3 regions of the Glutamicibacter sp. NPDC055354 genome follow, and region 2 is predicted to be linked to each of the others. Evidence: riboswitches for the same ligand, from Rfam matches in the RefSeq annotation. Region 2 holds a riboswitch; each other region holds the start of a gene.
What was found. A riboswitch is a leader RNA that binds a small molecule or an ion and turns the genes downstream of it on or off. The one in region 2 is predicted to bind S-adenosylmethionine.
Positions count from the first base shown of each region.

Region 1 (6,503 bases), on a different contig from region 2:
CCAGCGGCGGTGCGCGTCAGGAATCGGCTCAACACTTGGCGCGAGCCAAATTTCATCAGGCTGAGCCAACTGGGCATAGAAACCATGCTCGGCGATGACACCGCTTGGTGCTTCCGGATCGAGAATGAGATCCTGGTTTGCAATGTGCAGGACACCGTCCAATTGCAGTCGTTGCTCATCCAGGGAGGCCTGCATGCTGAAGCTTGCTGGAGCAACGATGCGCACGCGCTGCTCGGATCGGGTCGTGATCAGCGGAATTCCCAGCTCATCAGCTTGGTCAAGCAGCGGCCAGAGCAGATCGGAAGCGTACTCGTCCAGGAACAGCCAGTCCTCATCCACCTTGAACTGCAGCTGGCTGTCGCTGCGCGCCATGGAGGCAAAGCGGGTAAACCAGTGGTGCTGCGCCCGCAGCAGGTTCCAGCCGTAGGTCTTGAAGCCCAGGGTGGTCCAGCGAAGCTGGCCACGAACCCAACGGCCTTCGGTGTTGCGTACCATTGGGCGCACTCCCAAGCGGAAGCGCTTATTGCGGGTCGGGTGCGGGATGGTTCCGGTCGGCATCCACTGTTGCTGCTGGGTGGCGTCCTTCGAATCGAAGAGCAGGAACTGAAGCGCCATCGGCACTACCGGATCGTGCTGCGAACCAAGCAGGCCATCGGCCGGGCCCGGCTCGGACTCTTCAAACCATGAATCGATTTGCTGCGACCAAACTGTGTTCGGCTTCTCTTCCCGGGCAGGCACGGCGCGTGGCTGGGAAGCGATCTTGTTGGAGACAATAGCCAGTGCCGCGATGTGCGAGCAGATTCCGGGTGCGTCGCAGGTGCACTCGCACGATTCGATCTTCCACTCTCCACCGTCCATGAGGACCTGGATCATCGGAGAATATTCTTCGCCAGAATCGGTGACGGTGCCTTCGATCTGGTGGGTGCTTTCGTCGAATTCCACGTCAACCACGGAATTTGCTTCTGCAGCCAGGTTCTTTCCATAGAAGAAAGGAACGTTGCCCAGAAAAGCCAATAAGTGGCGGGCATCAATGGTTGGTGGAACAGATTCAATCATCCTCTCATCGTTTCACGTTCCGGGCCTTCGCGAAAGTTGAAGGGCCTTTCTGTGAATAATCACTATCTATGACGTAGCGTTGACGCATGTCCCAAGTGTGGCCCTACCTTCCAGCACGCGCAGTGAACATAACGACGCTCGTTGAATTCGACCGTCTCGCAGCCGAAGCGCTGGCTTCCCACCGCGCACGCGGAAAAGGCTGGCGAGTGCACCGTGTTGATCTGCGCGAACGGGATACCGTGCTGGAATCCTTGGATCTTTCCGAAGCGCTATTCATCGATTGCCAGTATTCCGCGCAAGGAGCGCAGATCGTGCAAGCCACTGGCGGGCTGTGCATGAGCTCGGGGGAGGAGCTTCCCTTCGAGACGGTGGCTCGCGGCTTGTATTCGCCGCATGAGTTGTACTCGGGGATCCGGACGCAGACCTACGAGCATGTGCCTGATGCGAAGATCTACGCGTACTCCCAGCAGCATGCAGCGGTGAATTCCGATAGCGATAGCAATGCGCTGGCAAGAACCCTGCATGATCACCACATTGGCCAGGCGCTGGTCTCGGCAGTGTACGAGGGCACGTTCAAGGAAACCCCGATTATCGGGGTGATGGGCGGGCATGCGATGAGCCGGGGCACTGCGCAGTATGCGCAAGCTTTGGAGCTTGGGCGCATGATTACCCGGGCCGGCTACGCGGTCGCCACCGGTGGAGGCCCCGGCGCAATGGAAGCTGCCAATGCCGGTGCGTGGCTGGCCGATTACGGACCAGAAGATGTCGCTACGGCATTGCAGATGCTGGCCGAAGTGCCAGATGCGATCCATCAGCGCACCGGCTGGGCGAGAACTGCGTTGATGGTCAAGGAGCGTTTCCCGAGCCAGCGGCAGTCCCTGGGCGTGCCAACCTGGTTCTACGGCCATGAGCCGCCGAATCTGTTTGCCACCCAGATTGCCAAGTTCTTCGCCAATTCCATTCGTGAAGCGATTCTGCTGGAGCAGTCCAACGGCGGGCTGGTAGTTCTGCCCGGGGCCGCTGGCACGGTGCAGGAAATCTTCCAGGATGCCTGCGAAAACTACTACGCTACCGGTGCTCGCGTGGTGCCGATGGTGCTGATCGGCAAGGACTATTGGACGAGGGATCTGCCTGCTTGGCCGCTGCTTCAGGCCCTGGCCAAGGACCGTGTCATGGAACAGAAGATTGCTCTGGTGGAAACCGCCGAAGAAGCGATGGAGTTCATCCAGAGCATGCAAACCCTGCGCCGGCGTACCCGGCGGCCGGAGAACAGCTAGAGCACGGCATGGAAAATGCCGGTACAGACAGTGCCGTACCGGCAGTCGCAACGTAGCGGGCTACTAGCTGATGCTGACGTCGAAGATCAGGCCCAAGCAGTAGGTGATGGCCGCTGCGCCCCAGCCGATGGCTAGCTGGCGCAGGCCGCGCTTGAGTGGCGAGGCACCGGAGAGCAGGCCTACGATCCCGCCGGTGATCATCAGGGCCAATCCCACCAGGACTACCGAGACGATGATCGCGGTCATGCCGGACAGGCCAAGGATATACGGCAGGATCGGCACCACAGCACCGGAAGCAAAGAGGAAGAACGAGGTGGCCGCCGCACCGGTGGCCGAACCCAGCTCCTGGTGCTCCTTCTCGAGTTCTTCGCCGCGACCCTCTGGGTTCAGCGAGAAGTCGGGGTTGCAATCGCAGGTGAACAGGCCCATGCGTTCGGCGGCCCGGTGCTCGGCATCTTCATCGCTCATGCCGCGGGCCTTATAGATTAGCAGCAGCTCGTTGGCGTCCAGATCAAGGTTCGGGGCCGCTGTCAGCGTGACCTGGGTTGGGCGTGAAGCTGTCAGCAGCTCGCGCTGGGAACGCACCGAAACGTATTCGCCAGCTGCCATGGACAGTGCACCGGCCAGCAAGCCGGCAATGCCGGAGAACAGCACGAAGGTCGCTGAAACACCGGTCGCACCGATGCCCATGATCAACGCGAGATTGGAAACCAGCCCGTCGTTGGCGCCGAAGACCGCAGCACGGAAGTTGCCCGAAAGGCGCGCACGGCCTGCTGTAGCAAGCGCGCGAACGACTTCTTCGTGGACCTGTTCGTCGGCCGCCATCTGCGCGGTGGCGTCCTTGTCATCGCGGTAGGGCGAACTGCTCTCGGAGCGCTGGGCCATGGCCAGCACGAAGACCGAACCGAAATGCAATGCCAGGAAACGCAGCATGGTGCGGCGCAGCGACGGGCGGACTTCCTTGACATGTTCGCCGAGCAGGACGCGCCAGTGGGATTCGTGGCGTGCTTCCGCCTCTGCCAGGCCCAGCAGGATTTGCCGTTCCTGCCCGGTTTTCTTTTCCGCGAGGGCCCGGTAGATGGAGCCTTCTGCGACTTCATCAGCGAGATACTTGCGCCATCGCTGGATCTGCGCTTTGGTAGGTTCGGTTGCTGAGTGCTGTGACATCGCGAAGATGACTCTCCTGGAACATGGAGTTTCCCAATGAAACCCGTGGATCGGATCAACTACCCAGTTTAGTCAGGGCTCCTGCACTTGGGAATTTGGCAAGACTAAAAGCAAATCGCTTGCCCGCAGGATCTCCGGCGACTGGCACCACCAGCAGCAATTCAGATGTGGCCGGATCGAAGGTCGGCCGGCGGGCACAACGAGCAATGAGCTGTTCAAGCCTGAGCGGATCTGCAACGTAGCGGGTGCGCCAGCGGCCTTCGGCCTTGAACTGCACTTGGCCGGTCTGGCGGTCGATGACGGGCAGAATCGGATATGCCATGGGACGTCAACTCTCTTGCGAGCTCTTGCCCGTGCACCTGTTGATGCGCGGACCGCTTCCTCATCCGAACCACCCATGAACTTGGGGTTGGTGCGCGGCCAGTCGGAGCTTGGCGCCGCGTCTCGTGAAGCAACATTTCCGATGGTACCGCCGGTGGCAGGGCGCGGTGAAGTCCGAATGCGTAATATGACTGCGGCTCAGCTGCCCGGGGCAAAGGCATTGGCCAGTTGCTGCAGCTTCTCGCGTTGTTCGGCCCATTGCCCCGCGGTGTAGCCGGGCAGCAGATCCAGTTGCGCGGTCCAGCCAGCACGGCCATCGAGCTGCTCGCGGATAATATCCAGATGCCCTGCATGCCGGGAGGTCTCGGCGAGCGCATGGATGAGCAGGTGATCCAAGGTGGTTTTGCCAGCTGGCCCCCACCACGGTACCTCTACGGGACAGTCCAGGGGCAGGTCGCTGATGGCTTCATCGGCGAAGGCGATGGCTTTCCGATACAGGCCGATCAGCTGTTGCGCATCCATATCTGCTGGCGGGAGGAAATCCGCGTCGGGATCATGCGGCGCAATGAATTCGCGAACGTAGCGGTCATCGGCCCTGCGCTTGAGGCAGGTGCCGAAATATTCGTATTCATTGATCGCCAAATGGTGCAGTACTCCCAGGATATGGGTGCCTGTGGGGGTGAGCGGAGTGCGTGCCAGGTGTTCGGCGAGGCCTTCTGCCTTGTAGATCGCATTCTCGCGCGCGTCGTTCAGGTACCCGCAGAGCTTGTCCTTGGTGCTGTCCATGGACAGAGTCTAGTGAGCGCTGCAGCCTCGCGGTAGAGGGCGCGGTGTGTTTACCATTGGTAAACTTGCCCCGCAGGCCTTGAAGCCAAAGTGGTTGCGGTTGTTGCTGCAGAAAACGTCGAGGAGCCAAACGATGAAAACCTTGCCAGTTGAACCAACCGGTGCTGCGATCAATATCGGTGCGAGGCTGCGCGGGGTGCGCCAGACCCAGCGTATGACCATTGACCAGGTCGCCGAGCTATCCGGACTGACCAAGGGTTTCCTCTCGCGTGTGGAGCGCGACCTGACCAGCCCTTCGGTTTCCACTCTTTTGCGGTTGTGCGAAGTGCTGGGCATGGAGGTCGGTACCCTCTTCGAGGTTCCTGAAACGAAACTGGTCCGACTGGAGCAGGCGCCCCGTGTTTCCCTGGGCGGTGACGGCATCACGGAGCAGCTGGTCACGCCGCGCAGCGAGAAGCGGGTGCAGATGATTCGCGCCGAGATTGCGCCAAAGGGCACCGGTGAAGCGGAACTGTATTCGGTGGATTGCGAGCTGGAAGTGCTGCACGTGATCGCTGGAAAATTCATCCTGGTATTGCCTGATCAGCGCGTAGAACTCGAAGCAGGCGATACGATCACCTTCCCCGGGCGTGAACCGCATAGCTGGGAAAACGATTCTGATGAGGTCGCTGTGGTTACCTGGACGCTGATCCTCTCATGACGCCAAGCCACGGCACTTGCTGCCATGGCACGGCATGCGCAGTGCGGCTGCGCGTTCGTCTGCGGGGAGATGAACCGCGTATTCTAGGAACGATGCGTTGTTCCGGGCGCTCGGGACAATCAGTGATGGGAGAGGCGTGAGGACAGGCGAACCAACCGCTGCGCAAGATCAACTGCGCAGTATCAGCTGGTGGGCTTCGATACTTTTCGGCGTTCTTATTGGCACCACCTTGACCTGGATCCGCACCCAACGCAATTTCTTCTTCATTGGCGCCGCGATTCTGGCCGTCGTCATTGTCACCATTGGCGTGCGGACGATTCGCCGACGGGCACGCTTCCCGGTGATGGCGCAGGCACGCACCTCGTGGGCGTATGTGCTGTGGACCGGTGTCCTGCTGGTCCTGGCCGGACCGATCCAGCTGGTGTACGTAGCTGATGACCTTTCCGAACTGACGATCAAATCGCTGGTCATGTCCGCAGGCTTCTGCCTGGGCATTCACGAGGTCGACCGCGCGCTGGTGAAAGCCAGCAAGAAGCGCTCCGGCAAGGCCTAGCCTCCTGATTTGGGCAAAATAGCCTGAAATTTAGTCAAAACATCCAATACCCTTTGGCGCGATTTTGCATAGTGTGATCCTGATCAACTTTCCAGAAGGGGTTGCCATGTCAGGAAAAACCGCGAAGAACCACACCGCAGAACCAGGCCTCAAGAAGGTCCTCGGCCGCTGGGATGCCTTGGCCATAGGCGTTGGCGCGATGATCGGTTTTGGCTGGGTCGTGCTCACCGGCGACTGGATTACCACCGCCGGTCCGCTGGGAGCCACGCTGGCCATGCTGGTTGGCGGTGGCATCATGGCGGTAGTCGGCCTGACCTATGCCGAACTCGTTGCGGCCATGCCGAAAGCAGGCGGTGAGCACAACTACTTGCTGCGCGCCATGGGCGCCCGCTGGTCTTTTGCCGGTTCGTGGGCCATCGTCGGCGGCTACATTGCGATCGTGGCCTTTGAAGCAGTGGCACTGCCCAAATCCGTGCTCTATCTCTTCCCGGAGCTTTCGCAGATCAGATTATGGGAGATCGCTGGCTCAGAGGTCTACTTGACTTGGGCGCTGGTCGGTGTCGCCGGTGCGATAGCGATCACCTGGATTAACATCCGGGGCATCAAGACCGCCGGTGTAGTGCAGACCTTCGTGGTGCTCTTC
Region 1 is NZ_JBSHMB010000002.1:41,985-48,487, forward strand. It holds gene ACWICV_RS10410 (SNF2-related protein) at 1-1,056, opposite strand, end outside; gene ACWICV_RS10415 (LOG family protein) at 1,143-2,333, shown strand; gene ACWICV_RS10420 (VIT1/CCC1 transporter family protein) at 2,397-3,500, opposite strand; gene ACWICV_RS10425 (hypothetical protein) at 3,556-3,822, opposite strand; SAM riboswitch class IV at 3,839-3,952, opposite strand; gene ACWICV_RS10430 (DinB family protein) at 4,020-4,607, opposite strand; gene ACWICV_RS10435 (helix-turn-helix domain-containing protein) at 4,741-5,307, shown strand; gene ACWICV_RS10440 (hypothetical protein) at 5,444-5,860, shown strand; gene ACWICV_RS10445 (APC family permease) at 5,967-6,503, shown strand, end outside.
Region 1: it holds a riboswitch for S-adenosylmethionine, as region 2 does, so the genes downstream of both, ACWICV_RS10425 (hypothetical protein) here and ACWICV_RS15515 (acyl-CoA dehydrogenase family protein) in region 2, are expected to answer to the same signal.

Region 2 (6,503 bases):
GGCGGAGAACCCGCCGAAGACCAGCGAATGGATGGCGCCGATGCGGGCGCAAGCCAAGGTGATGACAATTGTTTCAATGAGCACCGGCAGGTAAATGACCACGCGGTCGCCCTTCACCACACCCAGGGATTCCAAGGCGTTGGCTGCCTGGGAGACCCGCTCCTGCAAATTCTTGTAGGTGACGGCTACCCGGTCACCGGGCTCGCCTTCGAAATACAGTGCGACCTTCTGGCCGCGTCCCGCAGCTACATGGCGGTCGGCGCAGTTCACTGCGGCGTTCAGCTTGCCGCCGAGGTACCAAGAAATTTCCGGTCCGCGCTTGGCATCCGGATCGGCCGGAATGATGCGGCTGGTGGTGTGCCACGGGGTGTCCCAATCCAAGAGGTTCGCCGCTTCGTCCCAGAATTCCTGGCGTGCTGCCTCTGAAACTTGAGTTGAGGTTGTTGCCAATTCGGTGGTCATCGCAAACTTTCTTTGGTGAGGGGTAGTTTTGTCAGCGGGTACTAGCTGGTCCGGTTTCAGGTCCAGCGCTTGATAGCCCAGCGTTCTGCTATCGACAGCAGGGCATCGGTGATCTTTCCAAAGACGGCCAGCAGCACGATGGTCATGATTAGGCGGTCCAATCGGCCGTTGTTCTGCGAGTCGGTGAGCAAGAAGCCAAGGCCCATTGACGCGCCGAGGAGTTCGGCTGCGACCAGGAAGAGCCAAGCTTGGGCTAGTGCCAAACGCAGTCCGGAGAAGATCGAAGGGACCACTGCGGGCAGCTGGACCGTGCGCAGCAGCTTCAATCCCTTCAACCCGAAGGCGCGGGCTGCTTCGACCAGGTGGGCATCGACATGGCGCAACGCCAAGGCGACGGTGGTAAAGACCGGGAAGAAGGCACCAATGATCACGAGTGTGACCTTGGAATCTTCACCCATTTTCATCCAGAGCACCAGCAGCGGAACCCAAGCCAAGGAAGGGACTGCACGCAGGGCGCTGATGCTCAGTCCCAGAAATGCATCTGCCAGTTTGGACAGCCCGACAAGCGCACCCAGCGCCAAGCCCAGCAATGATCCGAAGGCGAAACCGAGAAGAACACGCTGAGTGGAGATGCCGATGTGCTTTCCGAGTTCGCCATCCTGGAAGAGCTCACTGGCAGCAGAAACCACTGAACCCGGAGTTGGCAGTGTCCACGGAGCAACGATTCCGGTAACGGTGACAAATTGCCACACAGCCAGGGTGGTCAGCGGCAAGACCAGCGCAAGCAGCCATTTCGGGGCACGCAGGATCGTTGCGGCCATGCTGGCCTTCTGCTTGGCAGGTGTTTGGCTTCCGCGGGTTCCAGCCACGTTAGTGGGACTCATGGCTGGTTACTCTCCGGAGATCTTTGTTGCGTCTGCCTTGACGGCAAACTGGTCATCGATGAGGGTTTCCAGAGCTTCATCAACGGATTCCTGCTCCGAGACATCGCCGCTAGCGACCAGCGTGGGAGCAATCTTGCTCAGGACTCCAGTGAATTTGGCGTCGGGAACTGCCGGAACGTCCAGATTGGAGCGTTCCTCAATGACGGTGGCAGCAACTCCTGGTTCGAGCCCTGCTACGTCGGCCAGGATTTCTGCGGTTTCCTCGGGATTGTCAGCTGCCCAGCCACGAGCCTTTTCGTAGGCATCGACAACGAGCTGGGCGAGTTCGGGGCTCTGCTCAATGAAGTCTTCGCGAGCGTTCAGCGCACCGTAGGTGTTGAAATCCAAGTTCCGGTAAACCAGTTGCGCGCCGTCTTTTTCGGCAGCGGCCATGATCGGATCCAAACCGCTCCAGGCATCAACCGAGCCGTTGGCCAGGGCGGTACGTCCATCGGCATGCTGGAGGTTCTGCAGCTTGATGTCAGCTTCACTCAAGCCCGCGGATTCCAGCGCCTGCAGCAGGAAGAAGTATGGGTCGGTGCCCTTTGTAGCGGCCACGGTCTTGCCAGCGAGATCTTCAACGGACTCGATTTTTGAGTCCCTATCCACTACCAGGGCCGCCCATTCCGGCTGCGAATACAGTGCGATGGTCTTGATGGGTGCACCGTTCGAACGGTTCAGGAGCGCAGCGGAACCGGCTGTGGAACCAACATCGATTGCGTCGGCGCGAAGAGCTTCATTGGCCTTGTTGGAACCAGCGGACTGGATCCATTCGACATTTACGCCCTGCTCCTTGGCGGCTGCTTCCAACCATCCCTTTTCCTTGAGCACCAGGCTCAGCGGGTTGTATGTGGCAAAGTCGATGGACAGGGTCTGACCATCCGAGGAGGCTGTAGCGTTTTCGCCAGCACAGCCGGTCAGGGCAATTGCGCCAACGAGCAAGGCGGCGGCGGACAATGCAGTGCGGCGGGTGAGACGGTTCAAAAGCATGGAGAATCCTAGAATTGTGCGTGCAAGCGGTGTAGGTGAAAGGCAGAGAGGCCGCCGAATGGTTCGGGCCCCACGGCGTGCCCGGGACTAATGGTTGGTTGGGTCGACGCCGAGCAGGCGCAATAGGTGCAGACGATCTGCAACGAACTTTTCATCGGTATGCCGGCGTGGATGCCCAGCTGAGATGGACAGATCTTCGATGACGCCCGCTGCACTATGCCCAGCGCCTCGCCCCAGAACAATCACGCGGTCAGCCAAAGTCAACGCCTCGTCCACATCATGGGTCACCATGAGAACGGTGGTGGGGAACGATGCGTGAATCGAGAGCAGCAGATCCTGCATCTTCAAGCGTGTCAGCGCATCGAGGGCTCCGAAGGGTTCATCAAGAAGCAATACACCCGGGCGCCGAGCCAGCGCGCGAGCCAGCGAAACCCGCTGCGCCATGCCTCCGGAGATCTCTCGTGGGCGCAAGCTGGCTGCATGGCTCAGACCGGTCAGCTCGATCAACTCATCGATCAGCGAGTTGCCGGCGCGCTTATCGGTTTCCGGTGCCAGGCCTAGTGCAATGTTCTGGCGAACCGAGCGCCATGGCAGCAGCCGGGGCTCCTGGAAGGCAACGGCGCATAACTCGTTGATGCCGGTGACCTCGCGGGTGCCGGTGCGGATGGTGCCGGTGGTGGGGTGGTCCAAGCCCGATACTGAACGCAGCAGCGTGGATTTTCCGCAACCGCTGGCTCCAAGAATGGCCACGACTTGACCTGCTGGAATTTGCAGGTTGATATCGGCCAGGACGGTGCGGCTTTCCATCTTGGTGGTGAAGGTCCGCGACACGTTGCTGAACTGCACGTCCAGGGCGCTTGAAGCTGAGACAACGGGAGCTGCCTCGGGCGCTGCAAAGGAAAGAGTCATGTTCATCTCCATCGGTCCTGGCGGTAGCACCGGCCTGCAGAGCAAAACTCCAAAGGTGGTTGCTGCGGCGTCAACGAGCCAGATCTCTCGGCCGCTCGGGATGGTTACGTGTCCATTACAACGAGTCGAACGATTTGAACGCAAATCTCGCGTAATATGAAAAAATCTTCGACAACTACGTCACATTGCCCAGAAATTTCGTTATTTATTTTATTGCAGGCCGGTTTGCTCGACATTAAGCAAAACTTTGCAACTCATCTTCGGCAGGACACGGATTAGGCTGTGAAATTTGAAGATGGGCACTGCCGGCACTGGGACGAAATGTGACTTCGCGGGTTGGAATCACCGGTTTATTACCGTTACAAATGAATTACGACCCATCCAGAGCGGCTGAGAGATCTGGCTCCACGACGCCGCAGCAACCACCCCAATAGCGGGACGGTGCTACCGCCAGGACCGATGGAAAGAATTGAGAACCCTGATGCCTATTGGTGAATCGCACAATGCCCTCGGACTGGACTTCAACCAGCTCAGTGACCCTTCGCAGGCCACCGCAATGGGCCTGGACAAGTTTGAAGAACAGTTGCCGACTAGGCAATTGCTGAAAATCACCCCCGGACCAAGTGCGGATGAGCAATACGACCGGCTGGCCGAAATCTTCCGTCCCGTTTTTGCGCAGATCGCCGCAACCGCCAAGGACCGCGACTTGAACCGCGTGCTTCCTTTCGAGCAGGTAGGCCTGCTGAATCGCGAGCGGTTCGGTGCGTTGCGCCTTTCCGTTGCCGATGGGGGCTACGGCGCACGGCTGGTGGATGTCTTCCGCTTGCTCATCGAGCTGTCCGAGGCGGACTCCCACGTAGGCCAGCTGTGGCGTGCACATGTCGCATTCGTCGAGAACGTCTTGGCGCTGGAGGACGAAGAGCTGCGCAAGAAGTGGGTCGCTCGCATCGCTGCCGGGCAGATTATCGGCAACGCCTACACCGAACGCGGTGGCAACGCCCTGGGCACCTTGAACACCAAGGCCAGCACCGTGGACGGGCGCTGGGTGATCGACGGTGAAAAGTACTACTGCACCGGCACCATTTTTGCCGACTGGACCACCGTTGCCGTGGCCCACCCGGAGCTCGCCGGCCGCCAGATCGCCGTGGTCTCCACCCAGCGCAGCGGCGTCAAGATCCTCGACGACTGGGATGGATTCGGCCAGGGGCTCACCGGAACCGGCACCACCGAATTCCACCAGGTCCCGGTGGATTGCTTCATGCCGCAGCAGACCAATGACTCCGAAGCGGCGATCTTCCAGCTGGTGCTCATGGCCGTGCAGGCCGGCATCGCCCGCGCCGCGCTGAACGACCTGCGTAGCGCGGTGCAGGCGCGCACCCGCATCTTCACCACCGGAACCGGGGTGCCGGTATACCAGGAACCCCAGGTCCTCCAGCTGGTGGGCGAAGTTTCCGCGGAGTCCTTCGCTGCCGACTCCGTGGTGATCGGCGCGGTACTCGAAGTTGAAGCCGCCTTGGGCGACCCGGGACTGAACGACGAAGAACGCTACGCAGTATGCGAGCTGGCCGCCAACCGCGCGCAAACCGTGGTGCAGCCACTGGCCATCGGCGTGACCAGCAAGCTCTTCGACGGACTGGGAGCCTCGTCCACCAGAAGCGGCTGCAACCTGGACCGGCACTGGCGCAATGCGCGCACCATCGCCACGCATAACCCGGCGATCTACAAGGCGCGCATCGTCGGGGACTACGAGATCAACGGTGTCCAGCCGCAGCGGCTGTCCGTCACCGGCGAAGATTCAACCCAGCGGGCTTGAGGGCCTGCGACGCAAACCAGCAACTTTCCACGATTACCGACCTATGGGGGCAAAGCCATGAGCGAGAACAAGCGCGAGATCTTATTCAACGCATTCGACATGAACTGCGTGGTGCACCAGTCGCCGGGCCTGTGGCGCCATCCGCAGGACAAGGCCTCGACCTACAACACCCTGGGCTACTGGACCCACCTGGCCAAGGTGCTGGAAAAGGGGAAGTTCGACGGGCTGTTCCTTGCTGACGTGCTGGGCACCTACGACGTGTACAAGGGCACCAACGTGACCCCGCTGGGCTCCGGCGCGCAGGCACCGGTCAACGACCCGATGATGCTGGTTTCCGCCATGGCCGCTGTGACCCAGAACCTCGGCTTCGGCGTCACCGCAGGTACCGCCTATGAGCACCCGTACGCTTTCGCCCGCCGCTTGGCCACCTTGGACCACCTGACCAACGGCCGCGTGGGCTGGAACGTCGTCACCGGCTACCTGCCATCGGCGGCCCGCAATATGGGCCAGGAAGACCAGATGGAGCACGACGAGCGCTACAACCACGCCGATGAGTACCTCGAGGTGGTCTACAAGCTGCTCGAAGGCTCGTGGGAAGACGACGCGGTGCAGAACAACAAGGCCACCGGCGTCTACACCGACCCGGCCAAGGTGCACCCGATCGAGCACGAGGGCAAGTACTTCAAGGTCCCGGGCATCGCCATCACCGAGCCGTCCACCCAGCGCACCCCGGTGATCTACCAGGCCGGCGCCTCCAAGCGCGGCACCGAGTTCGCCGCGTCGAACGCCGAAGCGATCTTCGTCAATTGCCCCACCCGCGACCTGCTGAAGGAAGCGGTCAGCAAGATCCGTGACGCTGCCGAGGCCGCCGGGCGTGGCCGCTACGACATCAAGGTCTTCGCCATGCAGACCATCATTACCGCCGAAACCACCGAACTGGCCCAGGCGAAGTTCCAGGACTACAGCTCCTACGTGGATATCGAGGGGTCGCTGGCACTGCTGTCCGGCTGGACCGGCATCGACATGTCCGTCTACGGTCCCGACGATGTCATCGGCGACGACGTGAAGTCCAACGCCATCCAGTCCTCGGTGGAAACCTTCAAGAAGGCCAGCGGCGATACCGGCAAGCCGTGGACCATCCGCCAGCTGGCCGAATGGATCGGCGTGGGCGGATTCGGCCCGGTCTCCGTTGGTTCCGGCGCCGAGGTAGCCGAGAAGCTCATCGACTGGGTGGACTACACTGACGTGGACGGCTTCAACCTCGCCTATGCTGTCACTCCGGGCACCTTCGAGGACATCGTCGAGTACGTGGTTCCCGAGCTGCAGGCGCGCGGGGTCTACAAGACCGAATACACCGAGGGCTCGCTGCGCCACAAGATGTTCGGCGCCGGCGACCGCGTGAAGGA
Region 2 is NZ_JBSHMB010000004.1:92,331-98,833, forward strand. It holds gene acs (acetate--CoA ligase) at 1-462, opposite strand, end outside; gene ACWICV_RS15500 (ABC transporter permease) at 519-1,283, opposite strand; gene ACWICV_RS15505 (aliphatic sulfonate ABC transporter substrate-binding protein) at 1,353-2,375, opposite strand; gene ACWICV_RS15510 (ABC transporter ATP-binding protein) at 2,463-3,284, opposite strand; SAM riboswitch class I at 3,290-3,391, opposite strand; SAM riboswitch class I at 3,659-3,750, shown strand; gene ACWICV_RS15515 (acyl-CoA dehydrogenase family protein) at 3,766-5,097, shown strand; gene ACWICV_RS15520 (LLM class flavin-dependent oxidoreductase) at 5,155-6,503, shown strand, end outside.

Region 3 (6,503 bases), on a different contig from region 2:
ACCGGCCCGGGCATTCGCAATAGGGCCGGAACAGCACTCGCGCCGCGCCCGCAACTCCTCTGGCCGCTATTGCCGCAGCCTCGATAAACCTGCGCCTGGCGAGCACCCGGAACTAGGCGCCGAGCACAAGGATGATCGCGCAAGCGCCTAGAGCCAGCAGCACCGCTGTTGTCAGCAGCACGGCGAGAACATCCGCGCTGACGCGTTCAGCCTTCACGCCTTGCGCCATTTTCCGGTACCGGGCACGCTGCGAGAGCAGAATCCCGAATGCCATCGAGGAAGATATCGCAATCAGCAGGATCACGGCCAGGCCATAGTGCGGAAGCCAGCGCAGGAAGACCGCGGAAACCACGAGAAATGAAACCATTGTCCGGTTCCACGCGAAGACGGTGCGCTCTGGCTGCAACCCCGGGTCGCTGATCTCGATGGGCTCTTTCATCACGAGCTGAGGGACCAGAAAATCATGGCGATCGCTGCCAGTGAGGCCACCACGGCACCGAATGCCAGCAGCGGGACAATGGCGGGAATCGGCAACGGCCTGCCGGTGCGCATGCTGCGTTCCACGCGGACCCAGCGCACGGCTGCACCGGCGGCAATCAGGATGCCGACGCCGATCACCAGCACCGCCAGCCAGGTGCGAACTGGCGACGGGAAGGCCTCTGCGGCGAATGCCTCCAGCGCTGTGCCGCCCGCGAGGAAGGCTAGCGAAGTTCGAATCCAGGCCAAGAAGGTGCGCTCGTTGGCCAGCGTGAAGCGCGGGTCAGGCTCACTGCCCCGTGGCAATATCCAGCGTGAAAGCGGATGATGGCATCAGCTTGCCGATGAAATAACCCGTCTACAGGAGACAGATGAAGCCAGTGATGAAGACCGGAATGCATGCAGTGGCGCTTGGAACTGCTGGCGGCCCGCTATTGAGGCCGGATCCAGGAACCGGTCACCGTCGCGGAATTTCTACCGCGATCGTTGTGGACGGCCACGCTTACTTGGTGGATTGCGGCCATGGCGTCGGTTTGGGCCTGGCTGAGATCGGGATTCACCCCACTGCCCTGCGCGGAATTTTCATTACCCATCAGCATTCAGACCACGTCATTGACCTGAATTCTGTCATGGTCCTGGGCGGCCTTGGGTTCCGCGGCACCGAGGGTCGGCAGGTTCCTGTTTTCGGACCGGGTGATCGAGGAGTGCTGCCCTCGATGCAGACAGCGGCCGAAGAGCCGGAAGCCATATTTCCGCAGTCGCCCACACCCGGGACCAACGCCATGGTCAACTTGCTGCTGCGCGCCCATGCGACAGATCTCAACGATCGCCGACGGGATTCGGCGGCACCTGATATTTCGGATATTTTCCATGGCGTAGATATCGAGATTCCCGCCGGCACAGGCTTCCACCCCAACCACAACAACCATCCGGACATGGAGCCTTTTGAAATATACGCTGATCGGCATGTAAAAATTAGCGCTATCCTGGTCCAGCACCAACCTATCGCTCCGGCATTCGCATTCCGCTTTGATTCGAGATATGGATCGGTCGTGGTTTCCGGCGATACAGCGCCAAGCGCAAATCTTGCGCGCCTGTCCCAAGGCTGCGACTTGCTGTTCCATGAAGCTATTGATCTGGAGGCCATCGCTCGTAGCTACCCGCATGCTTCATCCTCCGAACTGGAAGCGAGCATGGGACATCATCGGCGCGCGCACACCACCGCAGAAGACGCAGGTCGAATCGCCCAGCGGGCTGGAGCACGGAACTTGGCGCTGCATCATTTGGTTCCCGCTGGATCTGGAATGGAAGTTTGGCAGCGGGCTTCGAAACAGTTCTCTGGCGGCCTCTTCGTGCCCCGCGACTTGGATATCTTCCATATCGCAAGTGGCACGGTTACCCAGGTGCGCTAGGGCCAAGGCCGGCAGCTATCCGTCAGGCGACTGGAACGATGGTCGATCAATTGCCCCGGGCCGACGACCACGAGCCCAGCACCGGCAAAGGATGCTGGGCTCGCAAGACCATGGAATCTACTTTGATGCACCAATCGCCCACACGCGCGGAAGCTCGGTGCCATTGACCGCCAGGTCGCCAATCAACCGCGCCTTGAACACCCAGGGGTTGTGGTTGCCGGCGGTACGGGCATTGCGCCAGTGCCGGTCCAGGTTCTTGGTAACGCTCGTGGCGCTGGCGGCCAGCGCATCAAAAGCGTGGGTGATCGCGTTGAGGACCAATGGCGTGAGCACCACCTGCGCCTGGGCACTGGCCAGCTCTGCCGCATCGTTGGCTGCTTCGTCCTCTTCCCCGGTCACCTCGCCGGTGTGCAGCGCCTGCGCAGTTTCATAGGCTCCCTGCAATGCCGTCGACACTCGTTCCACCGTTGCCGCGGCAGCGAAGGCCGCCGCGGAGACCTCGCCGATCACCTGCAGCAGCTGCGGGTCTTCGGCCGCCAGATTGGCCGCGGCATGGCTGAAGGTCCGCTTGCGCGCCTTCAGCTCGGCGGCGAAGTCGCGCTCGGCTGCTTTGGCGGAGCCGGCCAGAACAGCGAGCAGCACCTGCTGGTAGAAAGCTGTCTGGTACTTGAAACGCGTATCGAAGTCGATGAGGTCTTCTTCGGCGACAATCGCATCGGTGAAGGTGGAGGTGCCGGTACCCGTGGTGCGCTGGCCGAAGCCATCCCAGTCATCGGCCAGCTCGACGCCGGGCTGGTGGCGGTTGACTGCGGCGATCACGCGCTTTCCGGTGTCGGTGCGCTCTGCGTAGGTATCGAGCCAGTCGGCGAAGATCGAGCCGGTGGAGTAGTACTTGGTGCCGTTGATCTTGAATCCGCCCTCGCCGTCCGGGGTGACCTTGGTGATCACGTCCCCGACCTTGACGGTGCCGACCTCGGTCCAGGAGTTACCCACCAGTTCTCCCGCCACGAAGCGGGCCAGCCACTTGTCGCGCCCCGGGCCGGGGGCCGCAACCAGACGGTCCTCGACGAAGGCGAAGTGCGCGCGCAGTGCTTGGGCAATATTGGAATCCGCCGCCGCGAGATCCACGAAGAGCTCGAAGAGTTCGGGCAGCGTAGCACCGGCACCCCCGTGCGATTCCGGGACCCGAACCGCGCCAAAGCCAGCAGCGGCCAGGTCCGCGACCTGCTGGTAGGGCAATTCGCCGGTGCGGTCGCGTTCAGCTGCACCCTGCGCAATGCGCGCGAAGAGCGGTGCGAAGCGGTTTTTGAGGCCTGCGAGTCGATTGCCAGTTGCAAGTACAGTCATCGTTCAGTCCAATCCGGGAGAAGTTTTCTTAGGTGTACAGCGAGAGCGGCTGGGACTCTCCGCGCAGGAAGTAGGCGCCGACCTCGATCTTCTTGTAGTCCACTGGGTCGTGCAGCGAATGGGTGCGCACATTGCGCCAGTACAGGTCCAGACCCACCGAGTTCGCAGTCGAAGATGAACCGGTCACCTCGAAGATCCGGTTCGCCACATCCACTCCCACCTCAGTGGAGACCACCTTGGCTTCAGCAATTTCCACGGCCAACGCCGCTCGTTCGGGCTGGGTGACTTCCCCGGCCTTCGAGAGCAGGGCATCGAATTTCCGGCCCAGCTTCTCGGTCAGCGCCGCCACTGCTGCAGTGCGGGCTTTGAGCTCTCCGACGGTGCGCTGGAAGATCGGGTCCTGCGAGTAGGTCTCTGCCTGCGAGAACAGCCAGGCGTTCTTGCGGCCCAGCAAGATCTGCTTGCCGCGCTCCAGTGCTCCCTGGGCGATGCCCAGGTAGAAGTTGGCGAAGGCCAACTGGATACCGGGGGTAAGCAGGGTGGAGACCGGTTCATCGGTGACGAATCCCAGCAAGTCCCCTGCTTCGAGCCGCACGTTGTGGAACTTCAAGGAATTCGACGCGCTCAGCCGCTGTCCCAGGTAGTCCCAGTCGTCAACGATTTCCAAGCCATCGATATCGCGTGGCAGAACCAACGCGAGAATCTGCCCGTCGTATTCTCCGCCCTGGACCAGCGCGTTGATGACGATGACCTCGCCAACACCGGAACCCGTGGAGAATCGCTTGGCTCCATGCAGTCGGTAGCCGTCCCCTTCGGCGCTCAGCGTCAAATCCGGATCCACTGGATTCACCGAATCGCCCCAGAGCCAGCCACCTTCCACGGTGCGCTGCCACCATGCCCCTTGGGCTTCTGCCGGGGCATAGAACGCAATGCCGGACTGGTTGATGTAGTGGTAAGCCAGCAACTGCGAGATGGATCCATCAGCTGCGGCCAGTATGCGGACAACTTCGAAGGCCGTTTCCCAATGGGCTCCGGCTCCGCCGAATTCTGCAGGCACTAAGAGATTGAGCAACCCGGCTTCGCGCAGCAGCTGCACTTCGGCGAAAGGCTGGGCGTTCTTTCGGTCGCGTTCGAGCGCGTCAGCCGCCAGCTTGTCAGCTACTTGCTGGGCGACGTCGCGCCAATGAGCCAGTTCAGCTTCATCAGCAGTGCCGGTGTAGGGCACGCGCGGCAATTGGGTATCCAGTACAGTCATCTTCGTTCTCCTCTTGGGCTATGGATTCCGAAGGATGCAGAAAATCTGCGGATCCATCGAACCTGGCGTTAGCACTACCTGCGGAGTGCAGGCTTGCTGCGGCGTCTCGGAGCCAGGCCTCTCAGCCGCTCTGGATGGGTTGTGCTCCGAGTCAAGCATTGCTGGCAGGTCCTCGGGAAGGGCGCTGTCATGCGGAGGAACAGCAGGACAAAATACGTCATCTTCGCGCCTTCGCCCTGCCGGAAAACGGGCGGATAAGACGTCATATGACCTTCGCATGACGCAATTGGCATGCTGGAACTGGATTTCAAAGGCGTTCCCCTAGGCATCGATTGGGAACACAGCGTGGATCAGGGCACTTCCATGCGACCGCATAGAATGGCCATTCAAGATCAATCGGCAGAAGAGGCGGCAAGTGGATCCAGCAGGCGTGATTGCCTTCATGTTCGGGTTGCTGAGCATAACGCTGGTCGCAGCGTTCCTCGCCCCAATGGCACGGGACCGGAAGCTCGCTCGCAATGCGGCGATCGGCATCAAGACGCGCCACACCTTGGCCAGCGATGGGGCCTGGCTCGCCGGGCATCAGCAGGCTGCGCCCCTGCTTGCCGCGGCTTCCTGGGCCGGTTGGGCGGCATTGGCCAGCGCAGCAGTTCTCTGCCTGCTGGGCCAATTCGGTTTCTCCTTCGCCGCGACCGGAGCCGGCTACCTGGCCGCCATCGCGTTGCTGGTGATCTCGACTGCCACAGCGAATAAGGCCGTGCGGAGCTTCCCGGCGGCAGGCCTGGGCTAATCCAGCACTGCTTAAAGCAACGGATCGCGCCATCTGCCGATGGCGCGATCCGTTGCTTTCTTGGAAGCCGTGCTGCTAAAGCAGTACGGCTCCCAGGACCAGTACAGTCAGGAACCCCGCGGTGCCCTGGATGGCGGTAGCCACGCTCAGGGTCTTGTAGGCGGTGATCACCGGAATGCGGCTGAGCTGCGAGACGACCCAGAAGTAGGAGTCGTTGGCGTGCGAGACAACCATCGCACCGGCGCCTACTGCCAATACGGATAGCACCATGCCCAGCTCCGAACCCAATCCCAGGGAGCCGAGCATCGGAGCGACCAGCGCGGAAGTGGTCACCATAGAGACGGTGGACGAGCCCTGGGCGGACTTCAGCGCAGCGGCGATCAGGAATGGCACAGCCAGGCCCAAGCCCAGTCCGCTGAGTGAATCCGAAAGAATCGTGGTCAGATCCGACGCGGCCAGGACCGCGCCGAAGCCGGCGCCGGCACCGGTGATCAGCAAGATCGGAGCAGCGGTGCGTACAGCTTCGTTCATCTGCTCATTGAAGACCGCCAGCTTGCTGCCACCGCTCAAAAGGAAAGTCGAGGAGATCAAGCCGAAGATCAGCGCAATAACCGGCGTCCCCAAGAAGGAAAGGATTTCCAGGGCAGTGCCTTCGCCCATCGGGTGCGAGGGCAGCTTCGCAATGGATGCGACACAGATCAGCACCAGCGGAACCAGGATCGGCATGAAGGCCAGCGCCGGGCTGGGCAATTTTCCGAAGCTTGCACGCAGCTGCTCATAGTCGAGTTCGGAGATGTCATTGTGGTCGTCGCTTGGCAACGGGGTCCATTGGGACTTGTTGAAGCGGCTGGCGTAGGCCAAGCCAGCAAGTGCCGAGATGGCCGCAACGGGCAATCCGACTGCGATGATCAAGCCCAGGTTATCGGCAATGCCGATGCTTTCGGCCGCGGCCAGCGGGCCCGGAGTTGGAGGCACCATGGTGTGGGTCGCGTACAGGCCGGTCATCAGGGCGATGGAAGTTGCCAGCCCGGAGACCCCGGTACGCAGGGTGATGGCTTTGCGCAGCGAGTTGAGCACCACGTATCCCGAGTCGCAGAAGACCGGAATGGAAACGATGTAGCCGATAATCGATAGCGTGAGGTTGGGGAACCGGGTACCGAGGACCTTGATCAGCGCATCTGCCATGGAGATCGCGGCGCCGGATTTCTCCAGGATGACACCG
Region 3 is NZ_JBSHMB010000003.1:53,750-60,252, forward strand. It holds gene ACWICV_RS13555 (DUF202 domain-containing protein) at 113-439, opposite strand; gene ACWICV_RS13560 (YidH family protein) at 439-786, opposite strand; gene ACWICV_RS13565 (MBL fold metallo-hydrolase) at 849-1,889, shown strand; gene ACWICV_RS13570 (acyl-CoA dehydrogenase family protein) at 2,007-3,236, opposite strand; gene ACWICV_RS13575 (acyl-CoA dehydrogenase family protein) at 3,265-4,491, opposite strand; SAM riboswitch class I at 4,542-4,632, opposite strand; gene ACWICV_RS13580 (hypothetical protein) at 4,907-5,281, shown strand; gene ACWICV_RS13585 (GntP family permease) at 5,357-6,503, opposite strand, start outside.
Region 3: it holds a riboswitch for S-adenosylmethionine, as region 2 does, so the genes downstream of both, ACWICV_RS13575 (acyl-CoA dehydrogenase family protein) here and ACWICV_RS15515 (acyl-CoA dehydrogenase family protein) in region 2, are expected to answer to the same signal.